Regions from separate parts of the Pseudomonas solani genome, predicted to be linked through region 2. Evidence: predicted binding sites of a transcription regulator. Region 2 holds the regulator's gene; each other region holds the start of a gene.

Region 1 (5,905 bases), 1.1 Mb from region 2:
GGCGACAGCGACCTCGAGCGAGCCAGAGCCCCAGGTACGACGGCCCATGGCCGCCTCGACAGGGCCCGGCGCGGAGCCGGGCCATGGCGCTTACAGGTTGTAGCCGCGCTCGTTGTGCTGAGCCAGGTCGAGGCCTACGGTCTCTTCCTCTTCGCTGACGCGCAGGCCCATCACCAGGTCCAGTACCTTGAGGATCACGAAGGTGACGATGGCGGTGTAGACCACGGTGAAGGCGACGCCCTTGAACTGGATGAACACCTGGCTGGCGATGTCTTCGACGGCGCCGAAGCCACCCAGGGCCGGGGCCGCGAACACGCCGGTCAGCAGGGCACCGATGATGCCGCCGATGCCGTGTACGCCGAAGGCGTCCAGGGAGTCGTCGTAGCCCAGCTTGCGCTTCAGGCTGGTGGCGCTGAAGAAGCACAGGACGCCAGCGGCCAGGCCGATGATCAGGGCGCCCATCGGGCCGACGGTGCCGGCAGCCGGGGTGATGGCGACCAGGCCGGCGACCACGCCGGAAGCGATGCCCAGGGCGCTCGGCTTACCGTGGGTCAGCCACTCGGCGAACATCCAGCCCAGGGCAGCGGCGGCCGTGGCGATCTGGGTGACCAGCATGGCCATGCCGGCGGTACCGTTGGCGGCAACGGCGGAGCCGGCGTTGAAGCCGAACCAGCCGATCCACAGCATGGCGGCGCCGACCAGGGTGTAGCCCAGGTTGTGCGGGGCCATCGGAGTGGTCGGGTAGCCCTTGCGCTTGCCCAGTACCAGGCAGGCCACCAGGCCGGCGACACCGGCGTTGATGTGCACCACGGTACCGCCAGCGAAGTCCAGTACGCCCCAGTCCCACATCAGGCCACCGTTGCCGCTCCACACCATGTGGGCGATCGGTGCATAGACGAGGGTGAACCAGATGGCCATGAAGATCAGCATCGCGGAGAACTTCATGCGCTCGGCGAAGGCACCGACGATCAGGGCCGGGGTGATGATGGCGAAGGTCATCTGGAAGGTGATGAACACGCTTTCAGGGAAGGCGGAGGTCAGGCTGTCGACGGTCAGACCGGACAGGAAGGCCTTGCCGAAGCCACCGACGAAGGAGTTGAAGTTGACGACGCCCTGCTCCATCCCGGTGGTGTCGAAGGCCAGGCTGTAGCCGAAGACGACCCAGAGGATGCTGATCAGGCCGGTGATGGCGAAGCACTGCATCATCACCGAGAGGATGTTCTTGGAACGCACCATGCCGCCGTAGAACAGCGCCAGGCCGGGAATGGTCATGAACAGCACCAGCGCGGTAGCGGTCAGCATCCACGCGGTATCACCGCTGTTCAGCACGACCTCGTCAGCGGCCATGGCGAGGCCGGGGGTAACGAGGGACAAAAGGGCTCCTAGCCCTGCGGCTTTACGCAGAGTCATGTTGTTTTCTCCTGGGGCGTTGGGGTTCGGAGGCTTAGATCGCGTCTGTGCCGGTTTCGCCGGTACGGATGCGGATGGCCTGTTCCAGATTGACGACGAAGATCTTGCCGTCACCGATCTTGCCGGTGTTGGCTGCCTTGGTGATGGCCTCGATCACGCGATCCAGTTGATCGTCGGCGATGGCGACATCGATCTTCACCTTGGGCAGGAAATCGACCACGTATTCCGCGCCACGGTACAGCTCGGTATGACCCTTCTGCCGACCGAAGCCTTTGACTTCAGTAACGGTGATGCCCTGCACGCCGATCTCGGACAGCGACTCGCGCACGTCATCGAGTTTGAACGGCTTGATGATGGCAGTGACTAGCTTCATGAAACTCTCTCCCGTATTTGGTGGACTTGCCCCAGGAAAAACGAACCCGGCTCAAGTCTAAGCGCAGTGTCTGGCTTTGTAACGCGTCGAACCGCCCTGGCTCGGCCACTTCGAACGCAGACCAACCGCTTCCGGCGAAACACTCCCCCGCCTCGCCCGACACACCGGTACTGCATCGGTGCATGCGTCGTATGGCCTAAAGCAGAAAGCTTGCCAGCTCCACCAAAAGCGCAGTTTTTCAAGCAGATACTGGCCGTATGCCCCCTCGGCGCCGGAAGATGCCCCGGCATCGCGCACCAAGATGGCGCACCCGGCGAACAGCCATTGCTCAAAAATTGTGCGCCGCCCATCGGGATCGGCCATTCACCCCGCGTGGTAGACTGCCCGCCGCCTGACTATGGAAGCCCATCATGCTGCCACCCAAAGCTCTGCTAGACGCCCTCGGTGCCCACGCCTCCCGCTTGTTCAGCGGCGATACCCCGCTGCCCCGCGCCGAATTCGAAACCCAGTTCAAAGCCCTGCTGCAGAGCGCCTTCAGCAAGCTCGACCTGGTAAGCCGCGAGGAATTCGACAGCCAGATGGCCGTCCTCGCCCGTACCCGCGCCCGCCTCGAGGCCCTGGAAGCCAAGGTCGCCGAGCTGGAAGCCACGCCCACCCCTCCGCCGAACGAGTGACCCGGCGGGCGGGTGACGCGATCAAGGAGCGATCATGTCCCTGGCCCTCGTTCACAGCCGCGCCCAGGTAGGCGTCGAAGCGCCTGCCGTAACCGTGGAAGCGCACCTCACCAACGGCCTGCCGTCCCTGGCCCTGGTCGGCCTGCCGGAAGCGGCGGTCAAGGAAAGCAAGGACCGCGTGCGCAGCGCCATCCTCACCGCGGCTTCGAGTTCCCGCTGCGGCGCATCACCCTGAACCTGGCGCCGGCCGACCTGCCCAAGGACGGCGGGCGTTTCGACCTGGCCGTGGCCCTCGGCATCCTCGCCGCCAGCGGCCAGGTGCCGGTCGCCAGCCTGGCCGAGGTGGAATGCCTCGGTGAGCTGGCCCTCTCCGGCGCGCTGCGCCCGGTCCAGGGCGTCCTCCCCGCTGCCCTTGCCGCCCGCGCGGCAGGGCGCACCCTGGTGGTGCCGAAGGACAATGCCGAAGAAGCCAGCCTCGCCAGCGGCCTGCGGGTGATCGCCGTCGGCCACCTGCTGGAACTGGCCGCGCACCTCACCGGGCAAACGCCCCTCGAACCCTATGCCTCCGCCGGCCTGCCGAACCGCGCCGACGCCTACCCGGACCTCGCCGAAGTACAGGGCCAGGTGGCCGCCAAGCGCGCCTTGCTGGTGGCCGCCGCCGGTGCCCACAATCTGCTGCTCTCCGGGCCGCCCGGCACCGGCAAGACGCTGCTCGCCAGCCGCCTGCCCGGCCTGCTGCCGCCCTTGCAGGAGCAGGAGGCACTGGAAGTCGCCGCCATCCACTCGGTGGCCAGCAACACCCCACTGGACAGTTGGCCGCACCGCCCCTTCCGCCAGCCGCACCACAGCGCCTCCGGGCCCGCCCTGGTGGGCGGCGGCAGCAAGCCCCGCCCCGGAGAAATCACCCTGGCCCACCAGGGCGTGCTGTTTCTCGACGAGTTGCCGGAGTTCGACAGAAAGGTTCTCGAGGTCCTGCGCGAGCCCCTGGAAAGCGGCGAGATCGTCATCGCCCGGGCCAACGACCGGGTGCGCTTCCCGGCGCGTTTCCAGCTGGTCGCCGCCATGAACCCCTGCCCCTGCGGCTACCTGGGCGACATCACCAACCCATGCCGTTGCACCCCGGAGCAGATCCAGCGCTACCGCGCCAAGCTCTCCGGCCCGCTGCTCGACCGCATCGACCTGCACCTCACCGTCGCCCGCGAAGCCACCTCGCTGGACGACCCCAAGCCCGGCGGCCAGGACAGTGCCAGCGCGGCGAAAACCGTGGCCCTGGCCCGCCAGCGCCAGCTCGATCGCCAGGGCTGCGCCAACGCGTTTCTCGACCTCCAGGGCCTGCGTCGCCACTGCCCGCTGGTGGTGGAGGACCGTCGCTGGCTGGAAAACGCCTGCGAACGCCTCGGCCTGTCGTTGCGCGCCGCACACCGCATCATCAAGGTCGCCCGCACCCTCGCCGACCTCGATGGCACCCCGGCCATTGCCCGCCAGCACCTGGCCGAGGCGCTGCAGTACCGCCCGGCCACCGAGCCCTGAGCCCCGTAAAGCAGGGAAACACTTGCGCCGCCGGGCCACGCCAGGGCCGATGGCATACTGCGGCCCCACCCGCCAAGCCACCTGGTCCACCTCAATGAACAGCCTGCAAATCGGCCCTGTCGCCCTTTCCGCCTCCCAGGCGCTTTTCTACCTGGGCTTCTTCGCCGCACTCGGTTGTGGCTGGTGGCTGGGGCGCAAACGAGGCGCCAATCCCGAAGGCGCACTATTCGCCATGCTGGTCGCCGGGGGGCTGGCGGCGCGTCTCGCCTTCGTCGCTTTCTATTTCGCCGAGTACCGTGCCGAACCCTGGCGCATGCTGGATATCCGCGACGGCGGCTTCCTCCTGCTGCCCGGCCTGGCGCTGGCGGCACTGGTGGGCATTCTCCATGCCCGTCGCCACCCAGCCGTGCGCCGCCCCTTGGGTATCGCCCTGCTGGTGGGCGCCACGCTCTGGGGCGGGGGCAGCGCACTGCTGGGGGCACTGGAACGTGGCCGGCTGCTGCCGGAGGTGGCACTGAGCGACCTCGACGGCAAGCCTGTGGATATCCGCGAACTGGACGGCCGGCCGCTGGTGATCAACCTCTGGGCCACCTGGTGCCCGCCGTGCCGCCGCGAGATGCCGGCCCTGCAAGCGGCCCAGCAGGCCCGGCCCGACCTGCGCTTCGTGCTGATCAACCAGGGCGAGAACGCCGAGCACGTGAAACGCTTCCTGCAGGAGCAGGGCCTGGAGGTGCAGGACGTGCTGATCGACGGCGGCAACCGCTTCGGCGCGCTGACCGGCTCCTACGGCCTGCCGACCACACTGTTCTACGACGGCCAGGGGCGGATGCTGAAGAGCCACATGGGCGAACTGTCCCGGGCCAGCCTCAACCGTGAGCTGGAGAGCCTGACCACCGAGTGAGCGCCCTGGCAGAACGCGACCCAAAGAAAAGGCGCCCATCGGGGCGCCTTTTTCATTGCGGCGGAACGGCCGGACTCAGCGGAAGCGCCCCACTTCCTGGCACAGTTCCTCGGCCAGGCGGTCCAGCTCCTGGGCGGTCGGCAGAGGGCACGGCAACGCTGAAGAAATCTTACGCACCGTCATTCCAGAAGCGGCCATGGTCGGGCTCGCGGGCAAACCCGCCCAAATTGTCGTCAATGGACTCGGGGAGGTTTCGTTCATCAACGCCAGGGAGCAGACCTTGCCGATGCAGAAGCTCCAAAGGATGACTACCGAAGCTAAAGCCCAACTAGAAGCTTCTAAACCCTGGCCGGAGGTAAACGCCAGCGTCAGGAACAGCTCACTCGGACACCTCGCTCGCACTTTCTGAGTGACCTCGCGAGGAATCTGGCCTCGTCTTAGCGCCGAATAAAATTGACGCCAGAACCAGCCCCATGCCGATCAGGTGACCTGTCGACATCAACTCCCCCAGTACTAGCAAGCCGATCAATGCTGCACTGACGGGCATAACCCCAGTGAACAGGCCTGCTACGTTGGCTGGCACCTCTGAGATACCTCTGTACCACAGAAGAAAGGAGAGCACGCTAGCAGTAATGGAGTACAGCAAAATCCAACACCATAGCTCTACACTAGGCGTGCTCCAGTCAAAAGCAATTGCTTGGGGAATAGCGAGAGGAAGAAAAAGCAGTGCACCTATGAGGTTAACTCCAAACGCCATAGCCCACGGGTGAACAGATAACGAAAGCCGACGAGAGAAAACCGCAAATAGCGCCTCAGCAAGAACCGCACAAAGTACCAGCACATTACCCAGCATGCTGCTCTTTTCAGAAGAGCTTGCGTCGTGCACGTTTAGCAACGCGATGCCCAGCACAGCAAGCGCGATAGCAGTTGCACCCCGGCCATCTACTCTTTCACGAAGCCATAGCCATGCTAAAAGTGCTATGACTGACGGAAGTGCGCTCGTGATGATGCCGGCAC
Region 2 (5,905 bases):
TGTTCATGCGCAGCATCTCGGCACGCACCTCCGACACCCTGCTGGGCTTCGGTGCCGGTGTGATGCTGGCGGCGACGGTGTTCTCGCTGTTGATCCCCGGACTGGATGCGGCCGGCCAGTTGGGCTTTTCCAAATGGTCGGCAGGCTTCCTGATGAGCCTCGGCCTGTTGCTGGGGGCCAGTGCACTGTTCGGCCTTGGCAGGCTGCTGCCGGAGCGGCAGCTCGAGGTGGATGCGCGTACCGACCGCCTGGTGCTGGCACCGCGCATCCTGCTGTTCGTCATTGCCATCGTCCTGCACAACATCCCGGAAGGCATGGCGGTGGGCGTGGCGGCGGGCGCCGGGTTGGCGGGCGCGGATAGCCTGGCATTGGGCATCGCACTGCAGGACCTGCCGGAGGGGTTGATCATTTCCCTGGTGTTGGCGGGGGCGGGCATGTCCCGGGGCAAGGCGATGCTGATCGGCGCGGCGTCCGGGCTGGTGGAGCCGGTGTTCGCGTTGCTCTGTGCCTGGTTGGTGCAGGTGTCGGCGTTGCTGTTGCCCTGGGGCCTGGCCCTGGCGGCGGGGGCGATGCTCTTCGCGGTGACCCACGAAATCATCCCGGAATGCCATCGCAAGGGCCACGAAACCGCTGCGAGCCTGGGGTTGGCCGCGGGCTTCTGCCTGATGATGGTGCTGGATACGGCGCTGGCCTGATCGGCCGGTGATCATGTCGCGACGCAGGGAAGGCGTCGCGGGGTGGTTCAGTGTTTCAGCTCTTTCGGGCCCGGTATCTGTACCGGGCTTTCCGTCACTCGCCTTCGTCGAAGCGGTTGTTGACCAACTCGATCAGTGCGTTGAGCGCATCGTCGTCCTGCTCGCCTTCGGTGTGCAGGTGGATGTTGGTGCCCTTGCCGGCGGCGAGCATCATCACGGCCATGATGCTTTTGCCGTCCACCAGGCTTTCCGGGGTGCGGCCTACGCGGATCTGGCAGGGGTAGCGCCCGGCGACACCGACGAACTTGGCCGCGGCGCGGGCATGCAGCCCCAGTTTGTTGATGATGGTGATTTCACAGGCTGGCATCGCGGCGGGGATCCTTTAACTGAGGTCGCGGTGGCGAACCTGGACGTTCTTCAGGTTGGGTTTGAGCGCCTGGCCGAGGCGCTCGGCGAGGTACACGGAACGGTGGTGGCCGCCGGTGCAGCCAATGGCGACGGTGACATAGGCGCGGTTGCTGGCGGCGAAGCGCGGCAGCCATTTGTTCAGGTAGCCGAGGATGTCCTGGTACATCTCCTCGACATCCGGTTGCGCGGCCAGGTACTCGGCGACATTGGCGTCGAGGCCGGAGTTATCGCGCAGCTCAGGCTTCCAGTAGGGATTGGGCAGGCAGCGCACGTCGAACACCAGGTCCGCATCCACCGGCATGCCCCGCTTGAAGCCAAAGGATTCGACGAGGAAGGCGGTTCCCGGCTCGGGCTTGTTCAGCAGGCGCAGCTTGATGCTGTCGCGCAGCTGGTACAGATTGAGGTGGGTGGTGTCGATCTTCAGGTCGGCGAGGTCGGCGATGGGAGCGAGCAACGAGGCTTCGTCGAGGATGGCCTCGGCGAGGGAGCGGTCTTCGTTGGTCAGCGGGTGGCGGCGGCGGGTTTCCGAGAAGCGCTTGAGTAGCGTTTCGTCATCCGCGTCCAGGTACAGCACATCGCAGTGGATGTGGCGGGCGCGGGCCTCTTCGAGGAGTTCGGGAAAACGCTTGAGCTGGCTGGGCAGGTTGCGTGCGTCGATGGAGACGGCGACCTGGGGGTGCAGCAACTCGGTCTGCAGCAGTGCGCGCTCGGCCAGTTCGGGGAGCAGGCCGGCGGGCAGGTTGTCGATGCAGTAGAAGCCATTGTCCTCGAGAACGTCGAGGGCGGTGCTCTTGCCTGAGCCTGAACGGCCGCTGACGATGATCAGGCGCATGGCAAGGTCCTAGCGTCCGTTCTGGACGTCCACTACCACCTGGTACAGGCTGTCGCTGCTCTGCGTCTGGCGCAGGCGGTCACGCACCTCGGTGCGGTCCAGCATGCTGGCGATCTGGCGGAGCAGTTCCAGGTGTTCATCGGTGGCGGCTTCGGGGACCAAGAGTACGAACAGCAGGTCCACCGGGGCGCCGTCGATGGCGTCGAAGTCCACGGGGGCATCCAGGCGCAGCACGGCGCTGATGGGCGCGGTGCAGCCGGGAAGCCGGCAATGGGGGATGGCGATACCGTTGCCGAATCCTGTCGAGCCGAGTTTCTCCCGGGCGACCAGGCTTTCGAAGATATCTTGCGAGTCGAGGTCGGGAAGTTCGCGAGCAACCAGGTTGGCGATCTGTTCCAGGACACGTTTTTTGCTGCCGCCCGGCACGTTCACGAGGGAACGGCCGGGGGTCAGGATTTGCTCAAGTCGGATCATAGGAAGGGGAATGTCAGCGGGCGGTGGCGCCCTGCTGGCGGTTCAGCTGCTTTTCCTTGTGTTTGATCAGTTGACGGTCGAGTTTGTCGGTGAGCAGGTCGATGGCCGCGTACATGTCTTCATGCTCCGCATTGGCTACGACCTCACCACCGGCGATGTGCAGGGTGGCTTCGATCTTCTGCTTCAGTTTCTCCACCTGCATGATCACCTGCACATTGGTGATTTTGTCGAAGTGGCGCTCCAGTCTGTCGAACTTCTCGACAACGTAGTCGCGCAGGGCGTCGGTCACATCCAGTTGATGTCCACTGATGTTGACTTGCATACCGCTTTCTCCTTATTGCCCGTGTGTAAGAGACAGGCTAACGGGCCTGCCACCGGAACACTTTGGCGTGGATCAATCCGCGTCACATCAGCCGCTTGCGTTCGCTGGAAGGCGCTATCCCGAGGGATTCCCGGTACTTGGCGACTGTGCGGCGGGCCACTTGGATACCCTGTGCTTCCAGTAAACCAGCGATCTTGCTGTCGCTCAACGGCTTTTTGGCATTTTCCGCAGCGACCAGTTTTTTGATGATCGCGCGGATGGCGGTAGACGAGCATTCACCGCCTTCGGAGGTGCTGACGTGGCTGGAGAAGAAGTATTTCAGTTCGTATATGCCACGCGGAGTGTGCATGAATTTCTGGGTGGTGACGCGTGAGATGGTCGACTCGTGCATGCCCACCGCCTCGGCGATGTCGTGCAGGACGAGGGGCTTCATCGCCTCGTCGCCGTACTCGAGGAAACCGCGCTGGTGCTCGACGATCTGGGTGGCGACCTTCATCAGCGTTTCGTTGCGGCTCTGCAGGCTCTTGATGAACCAGCGGGCTTCCTGCAGCTGATTGCGCATGAAGGTGTTGTCGGCGCTGGAGTCGGCACGACGGACGAAACCGGCGTAATGCGGGTTGACGCGCAGGCGCGGGACGGCTTCCTGGTTCAGTTCCACCAGCCAGCGTTCATTGTGCTTGCGCACGATGACATCCGGCACGACGTACTCGGGTTCGCTGGCTTCGATCTGTGAGCCGGGGCGGGGGTTGAGGCCCTGGATCAGCTCGATCACCTGGCGCAGCTCGTCTTCCTTGAGCTTCATGCGGCGCATGAGCTGGCTGTAGTCGCGGCTGCCGAGAACATCGAGATAGTCGCCTGCCAGGCGCTGCGCCTCGCTCAGCCATGGGGTCTTGGCGGGCAGTTGGCGCAGTTGCAGGAGCAGGCACTCGCGCAGGTCGCGGGCGCCGACGCCGGCGGGCTCGAATTGCTGGATGCGGTGCAGGACGACTTCCACCTCGTCGAGTTCGATCTCGAGCTCGGGGTCGAAGGCTTCCACGACTTCCTCGAGGGTTTCCTCCAGGTAGCCGTCATTGTTGATGCAGTCGATCAGGGTGACGCCGATCAGGCGATCGGTATCGGACATGGGGGCCAGGTTCAGCTGCCACAGCAGGTGGCTTTGCAGGCTCTCGCCCACCGAGGTGCGGGACGTGAAGTCCCACTCGTCGTCATCGGAGCTGGGGAGGCTGCTGGCGCTGGTCTGGTAGACGTCTTCCCAGGCGGTGTCGACGGGCAGTTCGCTGGGGATGCGTTCGTGCCATTCGCCGTCTTCGAGGCTTTCGCTCTCCGAAGTGGGGACGCTGGATTCCTGGAAGCTGGATTCCTGGCTGGCGGAGTTGGGCAGTTGCTCGCTTTCTGCCATGGGGTCGGAGTTGTCGAAGTCTTCTCCTTCCTCCTGGCGTTCGAGCATGGGATTGGACTCCAGGGCCTCCTGGATTTCCTGCTGCAGATCCAGGGTGGACAGTTGGAGTAGGCGAATGGCCTGTTGCAGCTGCGGGGTCATCGTCAGCTGCTGGCCCATCTTCAGGACTAGCGATGGTTTCATGGCAGAGGGCTTAGCACCTTATTCGCCGGCGCACATGCGCCATCCACTACAGGGCGCCGAGGCGCCACCAGGAAGCAAATTATATGCCTGACCTTGAATGATTTTTCTACTGCCCGCAACATTTTGCGCGCAGGGCTGGTCCGTCAGAGGCGGAATTCGTGCCCCAGGTAGACTTCCTTGACCAGTTGGTTGGCCAGGATCTCTTCTGCACTGCCTTCGGCGATGAGCTGGCCATCATTCACGATGTAGGCGGTTTCGCAGATATCCAGTGTCTCGCGGACGTTGTGGTCGGTGATCAGCACGCCGATCCCCTTGGCCTTGAGGTGATGGATGATCTGTTTGATGTCGCCCACGGAAATCGGGTCGACACCGGCAAAGGGTTCGTCGAGCAGGATGAACTTGGGGGCAGTGGCCAGGGCGCGGGCGATTTCCACGCGACGACGCTCGCCACCGGACAGGCTCATGCCGATGCTGTCGCGGATGTGGCTGATGTGGAACTCCTGCAGCAGGCTCTCCAGCTCGCGATGGCGGCCGGCGCGGTCGAGCTCCTTGCGGGTCTCGAGAATGGCCATGATGTTGTCGGCCACGCTGAGCTTGCGGAAGATCGAGGCTTCCTGGGGCAGGTAGCCGATACCGGCCCGGGCACGGCCGTGCATGGGCTGGTGGGTGACGTCCTGCTGATCGATCAGCACGCGTCCCTGATCGGCTTTCACCAGCCCCACGATCATGTAGAAGCAGGTGGTCTTGCCGGCACCGTTGGGGCCGAGCAGGCCGACGATCTGGCCGCTGTCGATGGACAGGCTGACGTCACGGACGACCTGGCGGCTCTTGTAGCTCTTCGCCAGGTGCTGGGCTTTGAGGGTCGCCATTACTCTGCTTGTCCCGCTTGCTGCTCTTTCTTCTTCGGCTGGATGACCATGTCGATGCGCGGACGCGGAGTGCCGACGTTGGTGCCCGTGGCGCGGCCTGCGTTGACGATCTGGCGCTGGGTGTCGTAGACGATCTTCTCGCCTTCGAAGGTGTTGCCTTCCTGGATCACCTTGGCCTGGTCGATCAGCACGATGCGCTCGTTGGCAGCGAAGTACTGGATGGTCATGCCGTATGCCTTGACGATCTGCTTGTCCACCGCAGGCTTCTGCTCGTAGTAGGCAGGCTTGCCCACCGAGGTGAAGACTTCCAGCTCGCCCTGGGCGTTCTGGGTGATGGTCACGGTGTCGCCGGTGATCTTCAGGGTGCCCTGAGTGATGACCACGTCGCCGCGATAGACCGCCACGCCCTGCTTGTCATCGAGTTCGGCGCTGTCCGCCTGGACGCGGATCGGCTGATCGCGGTCGCTGGGCAGCGCCCAGGCGCTGGCACTTCCGAGTGCGGCACCCAGGCTGAGCAGTAGGGGGAGGGTTTTAACGAACCTCATGCTGGCCTCTTACGTTGGACTGCAGGATCATCCTGCTGTCATTCAAGTACGCTTTCATTCCTTGTGCCGTGGTAACCCCGTTGGCGGCGTCGATTCTAACGGCTTGCTGGGTTTCCGCATATTCCCTGTCCGGGAACACGGTCAGGCGGCTGGTGGTGAGAATGGTTGGTCGGCCCTT
Region 3 (5,905 bases), 1.1 Mb from region 2:
CTTAAAAAGGTGGCGGCGTTGTGCCATCGTGTGTCGGAAAATCGTCGTCATAGCGTTCATATCAAGATCAAAAGCAAGGCCCGTGCCGCCTGCTACTCTAAGGCGAAGCGTGCTGAAGCTAATAACGGGAGAGTCCTGGCATGGCCGGTGTATTGGATTCGGTTAACCAGCGTACGCAACTGGTCGGTCAGAACCGGCTGGAGTTGCTGCTGTTCCGGCTGGATGGGACCCAGCTATACGGGATCAACGTGTTCAAGGTGAAGGAGGTGCTGCAGTGCCCCAAGCTCACCATCATGCCCAAGTCGAGCCCTGTGGTTCGCGGCGTGGCCAATATCCGTGGGGGCACCATCCCGATTCTCGACCTGGCCATGGCCACCGGTCGACGTGGCCTCGATGACCTGAAGAACAGCTTCGTCATCATCACGGAATACAACACCAAGGTGCAGGGGTTCCTGGTGCGCTCGGTGGAGCGCATCGTCAACATGAACTGGGAGGAGATCCATCCGCCACCCAAGGGCACCGGTCGTGAGCATTACCTGACCGCGGTTACCCGGGTCGACAAGAACCTGGTGGAGATCATCGACGTGGAGAAGATCCTCGCCGAGGTCGCACCGACTTCCGAAGTGATTTCCGAGGGCGTGATCGACCAGAACACCCAAGCCAGTGCCGTGACCAAGCGGGTGCTGATCGTCGACGACTCGTCGGTGGCCCGCAAGCAGCTGATCCGTTGCCTGGAGACCGTCGGCGTCGAGGTCACCGCGCTCAACGATGGCCGGCAGGCGTACAACTACCTGCATGACCTGGTGGAGCAGGGCAAGGCGCCGGAGAAGGAGCTGCTGATGATCATCTCCGACATCGAGATGCCGGAAATGGACGGTTATACGTTGACGGCGGAGATCCGAGGCGATGCGAGAATGCAGAAACTGCACATCCTCCTGCATACTTCGCTCTCCGGCGTGTTCAACCAGGCGATGGTGAAGAAGGTCGGCGCGGATGATTTCCTCGCCAAGTTCCGACCCGATGACCTGGCTGCACGTGTGATCGAGCGGATCAGAATCGCGGATGGCGGCTGAGGGATGATTCCCCCAGGAAACAGATATGAATGAGGCGGGCCTAGTGTCTTCAGGTAACTTGGATTTCGAGCAGTTCCGGATCTTCCTGGAAAAAACCTGCGGCATCCTGCTGGGAAGCAACAAGCAGTACCTGGTATCCAGCCGCCTTAACAAGCTGATGGAACAGAACGGCATCAAGTCGCTGGGTGAGCTGATACAGAAGATCCAGGGTTCCCCGCGTGGCGGCCTGCGCGAGCAGGTCGTCGATGCCATGACCACCAACGAGACCTTGTGGTTTCGCGACACCTACCCCTTCGAAGTACTGAAGAGCCGGGTGCTGCCGGAAATGATCAAGGCCTCGCCGAACCAGCCGCTGCGCATCTGGTCGGCCGCCAGCTCTTCCGGGCAGGAGCCGTTCTCCCTGTCCATGGCGATCGACGAGTTCGAGAAGGTCAACCTGGGCCAGCTCAAGGCCGGCGTGCGCATCGTCGCCACCGACCTGTCCAGCTCGATGCTCGCCGCCTGCAAGGCCGGCGAGTACGACAGCCTGGCGATGGGGCGCGGGCTTTCCCAGGAACGCCTCACCCGCTACTTCGACCCCAAGGGGCCGGGGCGCTGGGTGGTCAAGCCGGCTATCCGCAACCGTGTCGAGTTCCGTGCGCTGAACCTGCTGGACAGCTACGCGGCGCTGGGCAAGTTCGACATCGTGTTCTGCCGCAACGTGCTGATCTACTTCTCCGCCGAGGTGAAGAAGGACATCCTCACGCGCATCCACGCGACGCTGAAGCCCGGTGGCTATCTGTTCCTCGGTGCGTCCGAGGCGCTCAATGGCCTGCCGGAGCTGTACCAGATGGTGCAGTGCAGCCCGGGGATCATCTACAAGGTCAAATGACCGGGTAGCGCGACATGGGAAAGGGAGGCGAAAGCCTCCCTTTTTATTGGCCTGCTTTATTTGCCTGCGGGCGGGCTCAAACCAGTGTGCGGGTGACGTTGATATTGCCCTGGGTGGCGTTGGAGTAGGGGCAGACCACATGGGCCTTGTCGACCAGGTCCTGGGCCACGGCCTTGTCGATGCCGGGCAGGGAGATGCGCAGCTCCACTTCGATGCCGAAGCCGGTGGGCAGGGTGCCGATGCCGACGATGCCTTCGATGGAGGCGTCGTCCGGCAGGCTGACCTTCTGCTTGCCGGCGACGAACTTGATGGCGCCGAGGAAGCACGCCGAGTAGCCGGCGGCGAACAGTTGCTCCGGGTTGGTCCCTTCGCCGCCTGCGCCACCCAGCTCCTTGGGCGTGGTGAGTTTCACATCCAGTACTCCATCGGACGATACGGCACGGCCTTCACGGCCACCGTAGGCTTCGGCGTAGGCGCGATACAGGGCTTTTTCGATGGGCATTTCGATCTCCTCGGGTTCGTCGATCAAGGGGCGATGGCGGCGTTGCACAGCGGCTGCCGTCAGACGGAAACCAAAGCCTAGACCACGCAGATGAAAGGAGAGGGCGGGGCGGCAATCACCGCTGCCGGCCATTGCCGCTCAGCGGCAAGACCGCTCGTCCGCGTTGCCGCCGGCACCGGCAAAAGCGGTAATGCCTTGCCGTTGCCGCCTCGATTGCTGCGAGGATTTATCTCAAGCCATTGAAAATAAAGGGATTTAAAAGTTGGCATAGCCTTTGCTGAATGTCATGCAGGTAAACCGACATTGCCAGCCGGCAAAGGTTAGAGACATGAGCATCAGCTTCGAAAGCGCCCTCGGCATCCATGAAAAGGCCCTCAGCTTCCGCACCCAGCGTGCCGAAGTGCTGGCCAACAACATCGCCAACGCCGACACGCCCAACTACAAGGCGCGTGACCTGGACTTCAAGGCTGTGCTCCAGCAGCAGGTGGAGAACAGCAAGGGCACCTTCCATGCCAACCTGACCAACCAGCGTCACATCGCTGCCGAAGGCGCCAGCCTGTTCGACGAAGGCCTGAAGTACCGGATTCCGTTCCAGCCCTCGATCGACCAGAACACCGTCGACCTGCAGCAGGAACAATCGACCTACACCGAGAACTCCATGCAGTTCCAGGCCAGCTTCACGATGCTCAATAGCAAATTCAAAGGGCTGGTCGCTGCCCTGCGCGGCGAATAAGGGAGAACACCACCATGTCACTGTCCAGCGTCTTCAACATTGCCGGCACCGGGATGAGCGCTCAGAGCACTCGACTGAACACCATCTCCAGCAACATCGCCAACGCCGAGACGGTGTCCTCCAGCCTCAACCAGACCTACCGCGCTCGCCACCCGGTGTTCGCCACCATGTTCCAGAGCCAGCTCAACAGCGAGAGCGGCAGTGGCAGCAGCTCGCTGTTCGCCGGCGAAGACGAATCCGGCCGTGGCGTGCAGGTGCTGGGCGTGATCGAAGACCAGAGCGCGCTCACCCCGCGCTACGAGCCGAACCATCCGGCCGCCAACGCCGACGGCTACGTGTACTACCCCAACGTCAACGTGGTGGAGGAGATGGCCGACATGATTTCTGCCAGCCGTGCCTTCCAGACCAACGTCGAAATGATGAACACCGCCAAACAGATGATGCAGCGCGTGCTGACCCTGGGTCAGTGATTGCGTGAGGGAGCGACCAGATGAGCGTTGACGTAGGCGCCACTACCAGTACCTCGGTACTGGACCAGTACAAACTCAAGGACACCGCCAAGTCCAAGGAACTGGGCAAGGACCAGTTCCTTCAGTTGCTGGTGGCACAGATGAATAACCAGAACCCGCTGGACCCGCAGACCAACAGCGAGTTCGTGGCGCAGTTGGCCCAGTTCAGTACGGTCGAGGGGTTGGATAACCTGAACAAGAGTGTGAACACCATTCTTTCCAGCACCCAGTCATCCCAGGCGCTGCAGGCTTCGTCCCTGGTCGGTCGCAAGGTCATCGTCACCACCAACAAGGCGGTGGTGGACACCAGCGAGACCATGAAGGGCAGCGTCAACCTCACCGGCGCCAGCACCAACGTCTACGTCAACGTGCTGGACAGCAAGGGCAACGCCGTCAACCGCATCAACCTGGGCGCCCAGAGCGCCGGCCAGGTCAGCTTCATGTGGGACGGCAAGGATTCGAGCGGAGCCGTTGCACCCAACGGCACCTACACCTTCCAGGCCGAGGCGGCCATCGACGGCAAGACGGTGGCGATGTCCACCAACCTGCCGGCGAACGTGGACAGCGTCACCCTCGGCCTGAATGGCGGCGAGATGACGCTCAACCTCGCCGGGCTGGGCAGCGTCGCACTCTCCAAGGTCAAGGTCATCGGTCAATAATCGTCGGCGGCGCCGGCGTTACAGGAGCATCCCATGTCTTTCAATATCGGACTCAGCGGCATCCGCGCCGCCTCCAGTGACCTCAATATCACTGGCAACAACATCGCCAACGCCGGCACCGTGGGCTTCAAGCAGTCCCGTGGCGAGTTCCAGGACCTGTACTCGGCGTCCGTGCTCGGTTCCGGCAGCAAGACCATCGGCAGCGGCGTGCTGCTGGGCAACGTCGCCCAGCTCTACAACCAGGGCACCATCGACTACACCGAGAACGCCCTGGACCTGGCGGTGAACGGCAACGGCTTCTTCATCACCAGCAACAACGGCGCCATCAGCTACACCCGTGCCGGCTACTTCGGCACCGACAAGAACGGCAATATCGTCGACAACAACGGCTATCGCCTGCAGGGCTACTCGGTGGATGCCAACGGTGCGCTGCAAAGCGGCGTAGTGGGCGATCTGGTGATCCAGACCAACAACCAGCAGCCCAAGGCCACCACCACCATTACCCAGCCGTTCAACCTGAACTCCACCAACACGGTGCCCACCAAGACGCCGTTCGACCCGGCCGACCCGACCACCTACAACTCGTCGACCTCGGTGAACATCTATGACGCCCAGGGCAACGCCCACGTCATGACCCAGTACTTCGTCAAGGCGGCCACCCCGGTCAACACCTGGACCATGAACGTGCTGATCGACGGCCGTAGCCCGACCAACCCGGCCAGCACCGCGCCGATGAGCACCACCGTGGGCTTCACCACCTCCGGCCAGCTCGACACCAGCACCTTCACCAACACCGGTGGCTTTGCGGTCAATGCCGACGGCACCTTGGGCATCACCGGCTGGGTGCCGGCGAAGTCCAATGGCGCCACGCCGCCGGTATGGAGCGCCAACGGTGCTGCTGCCGCGCCGACCATCAGCTTCGATATCCGCGGCTCGACCCAGTTCTCCAACGCCTTCGCGGTGACCAAGGTCGCCCAGGACGGCTACACCACCGGCCAGCTGTCGGGCCTGGAGATCGACGACGAGGGCAACATCTTCGCCCGCTACACCAACGGCCAGTCGAAGATCCAGGGCCAGGTGGTGCTGGCCAACTTCGCCAACGTCCAGGGCCTCACCCCGGTAGGCAAGACGTCCTGGGTGCAGTCGTCGGAGTCCGGCGAGCCGGTGATCGGCACCCCGCGTTCCGGCACCCTGGGCGCGCTGCAGTCCGGCGCCCTGGAAGCGTCCAACGTGGATATCTCCACCGAGCTGGTCGACCTGATCGTGGCGCAGCGCAACTACCAGGCCAACGCCAAGACCATCGAGACCGAGAACGCGGTCACCCAGACCATCATCAACCTGCGTTGAGTGGTGTTTGCCGCCCGGCTCATCGGGCGGCAAAGACCTTGCCACTGGCGGCAGCCCCTCGCCGCCACGGCATTCGAAGGCCCTTTGCTCGGGCCTTTTTCTTTTATGTTTTTCCTTTTTAATCAGCGTCTTGTGGTTGTTTTTCGAGTTATGGCACAGCAATTGCTGAATAGCCTGCAAAGAGTCAGCGGGCGTCAAAAGCCCACTCGGA

Evidence for each region. The regulator sigma-54, encoded in region 2, starts transcription at its own class of promoters, with help from an activator protein. The targets are predictions, from matches to a motif close to ANTGGCATNNANNTTGCTNT.
Region 1: glnK (P-II family nitrogen regulator) is a predicted target of sigma-54. The motif match lies at 1,982-2,001, and genes of this name have one in related genera.
Region 3: flgB (flagellar basal body rod protein FlgB) is a predicted target of sigma-54. The motif match lies at 2,708-2,727, and genes of this name have one in related genera.

The regions. Positions count from the first base shown of each region.
Region 1 is NZ_AP023081.1:2,448,990-2,454,894, reverse strand. Features, by position in the region: gene PSm6_RS11030 (ammonium transporter) at 91-1,410, opposite strand; gene glnK (P-II family nitrogen regulator) at 1,445-1,783, opposite strand; gene PSm6_RS11020 (accessory factor UbiK family protein) at 2,194-2,457, shown strand; partial or broken gene PSm6_RS11015 (YifB family Mg chelatase-like AAA ATPase) at 2,492-3,987, shown strand; gene PSm6_RS11010 (TlpA disulfide reductase family protein) at 4,082-4,888, shown strand; gene PSm6_RS11005 (DMT family transporter) at 5,268-5,905, opposite strand, start outside.
Region 2 is NZ_AP023081.1:3,532,617-3,538,521, forward strand. Features, by position in the region: gene PSm6_RS16035 (ZIP family metal transporter) at 1-695, shown strand, start outside; gene PSm6_RS16040 (HPr family phosphocarrier protein) at 790-1,062, opposite strand; gene rapZ (RNase adapter RapZ) at 1,078-1,935, opposite strand; gene ptsN (PTS IIA-like nitrogen regulatory protein PtsN) at 1,945-2,409, opposite strand; gene hpf (ribosome hibernation-promoting factor, HPF/YfiA family) at 2,423-2,731, opposite strand; gene PSm6_RS16060 (RNA polymerase factor sigma-54) at 2,814-4,313, opposite strand; gene lptB (LPS export ABC transporter ATP-binding protein) at 4,457-5,182, opposite strand; gene lptA (lipopolysaccharide transport periplasmic protein LptA) at 5,182-5,727, opposite strand; gene lptC (LPS export ABC transporter periplasmic protein LptC) at 5,714-5,905, opposite strand, start outside.
Region 3 is NZ_AP023081.1:4,584,851-4,590,755, forward strand. Features, by position in the region: gene flgA (flagellar basal body P-ring formation chaperone FlgA) at 1-60, opposite strand, end outside; gene PSm6_RS20845 (chemotaxis protein CheV) at 141-1,073, shown strand; gene cheR (protein-glutamate O-methyltransferase CheR) at 1,117-1,944, shown strand; gene PSm6_RS20855 (organic hydroperoxide resistance protein) at 2,021-2,446, opposite strand; gene flgB (flagellar basal body rod protein FlgB) at 2,775-3,179, shown strand; gene flgC (flagellar basal body rod protein FlgC) at 3,194-3,649, shown strand; gene flgD (flagellar hook assembly protein FlgD) at 3,670-4,347, shown strand; gene flgE (flagellar hook protein FlgE) at 4,381-5,694, shown strand.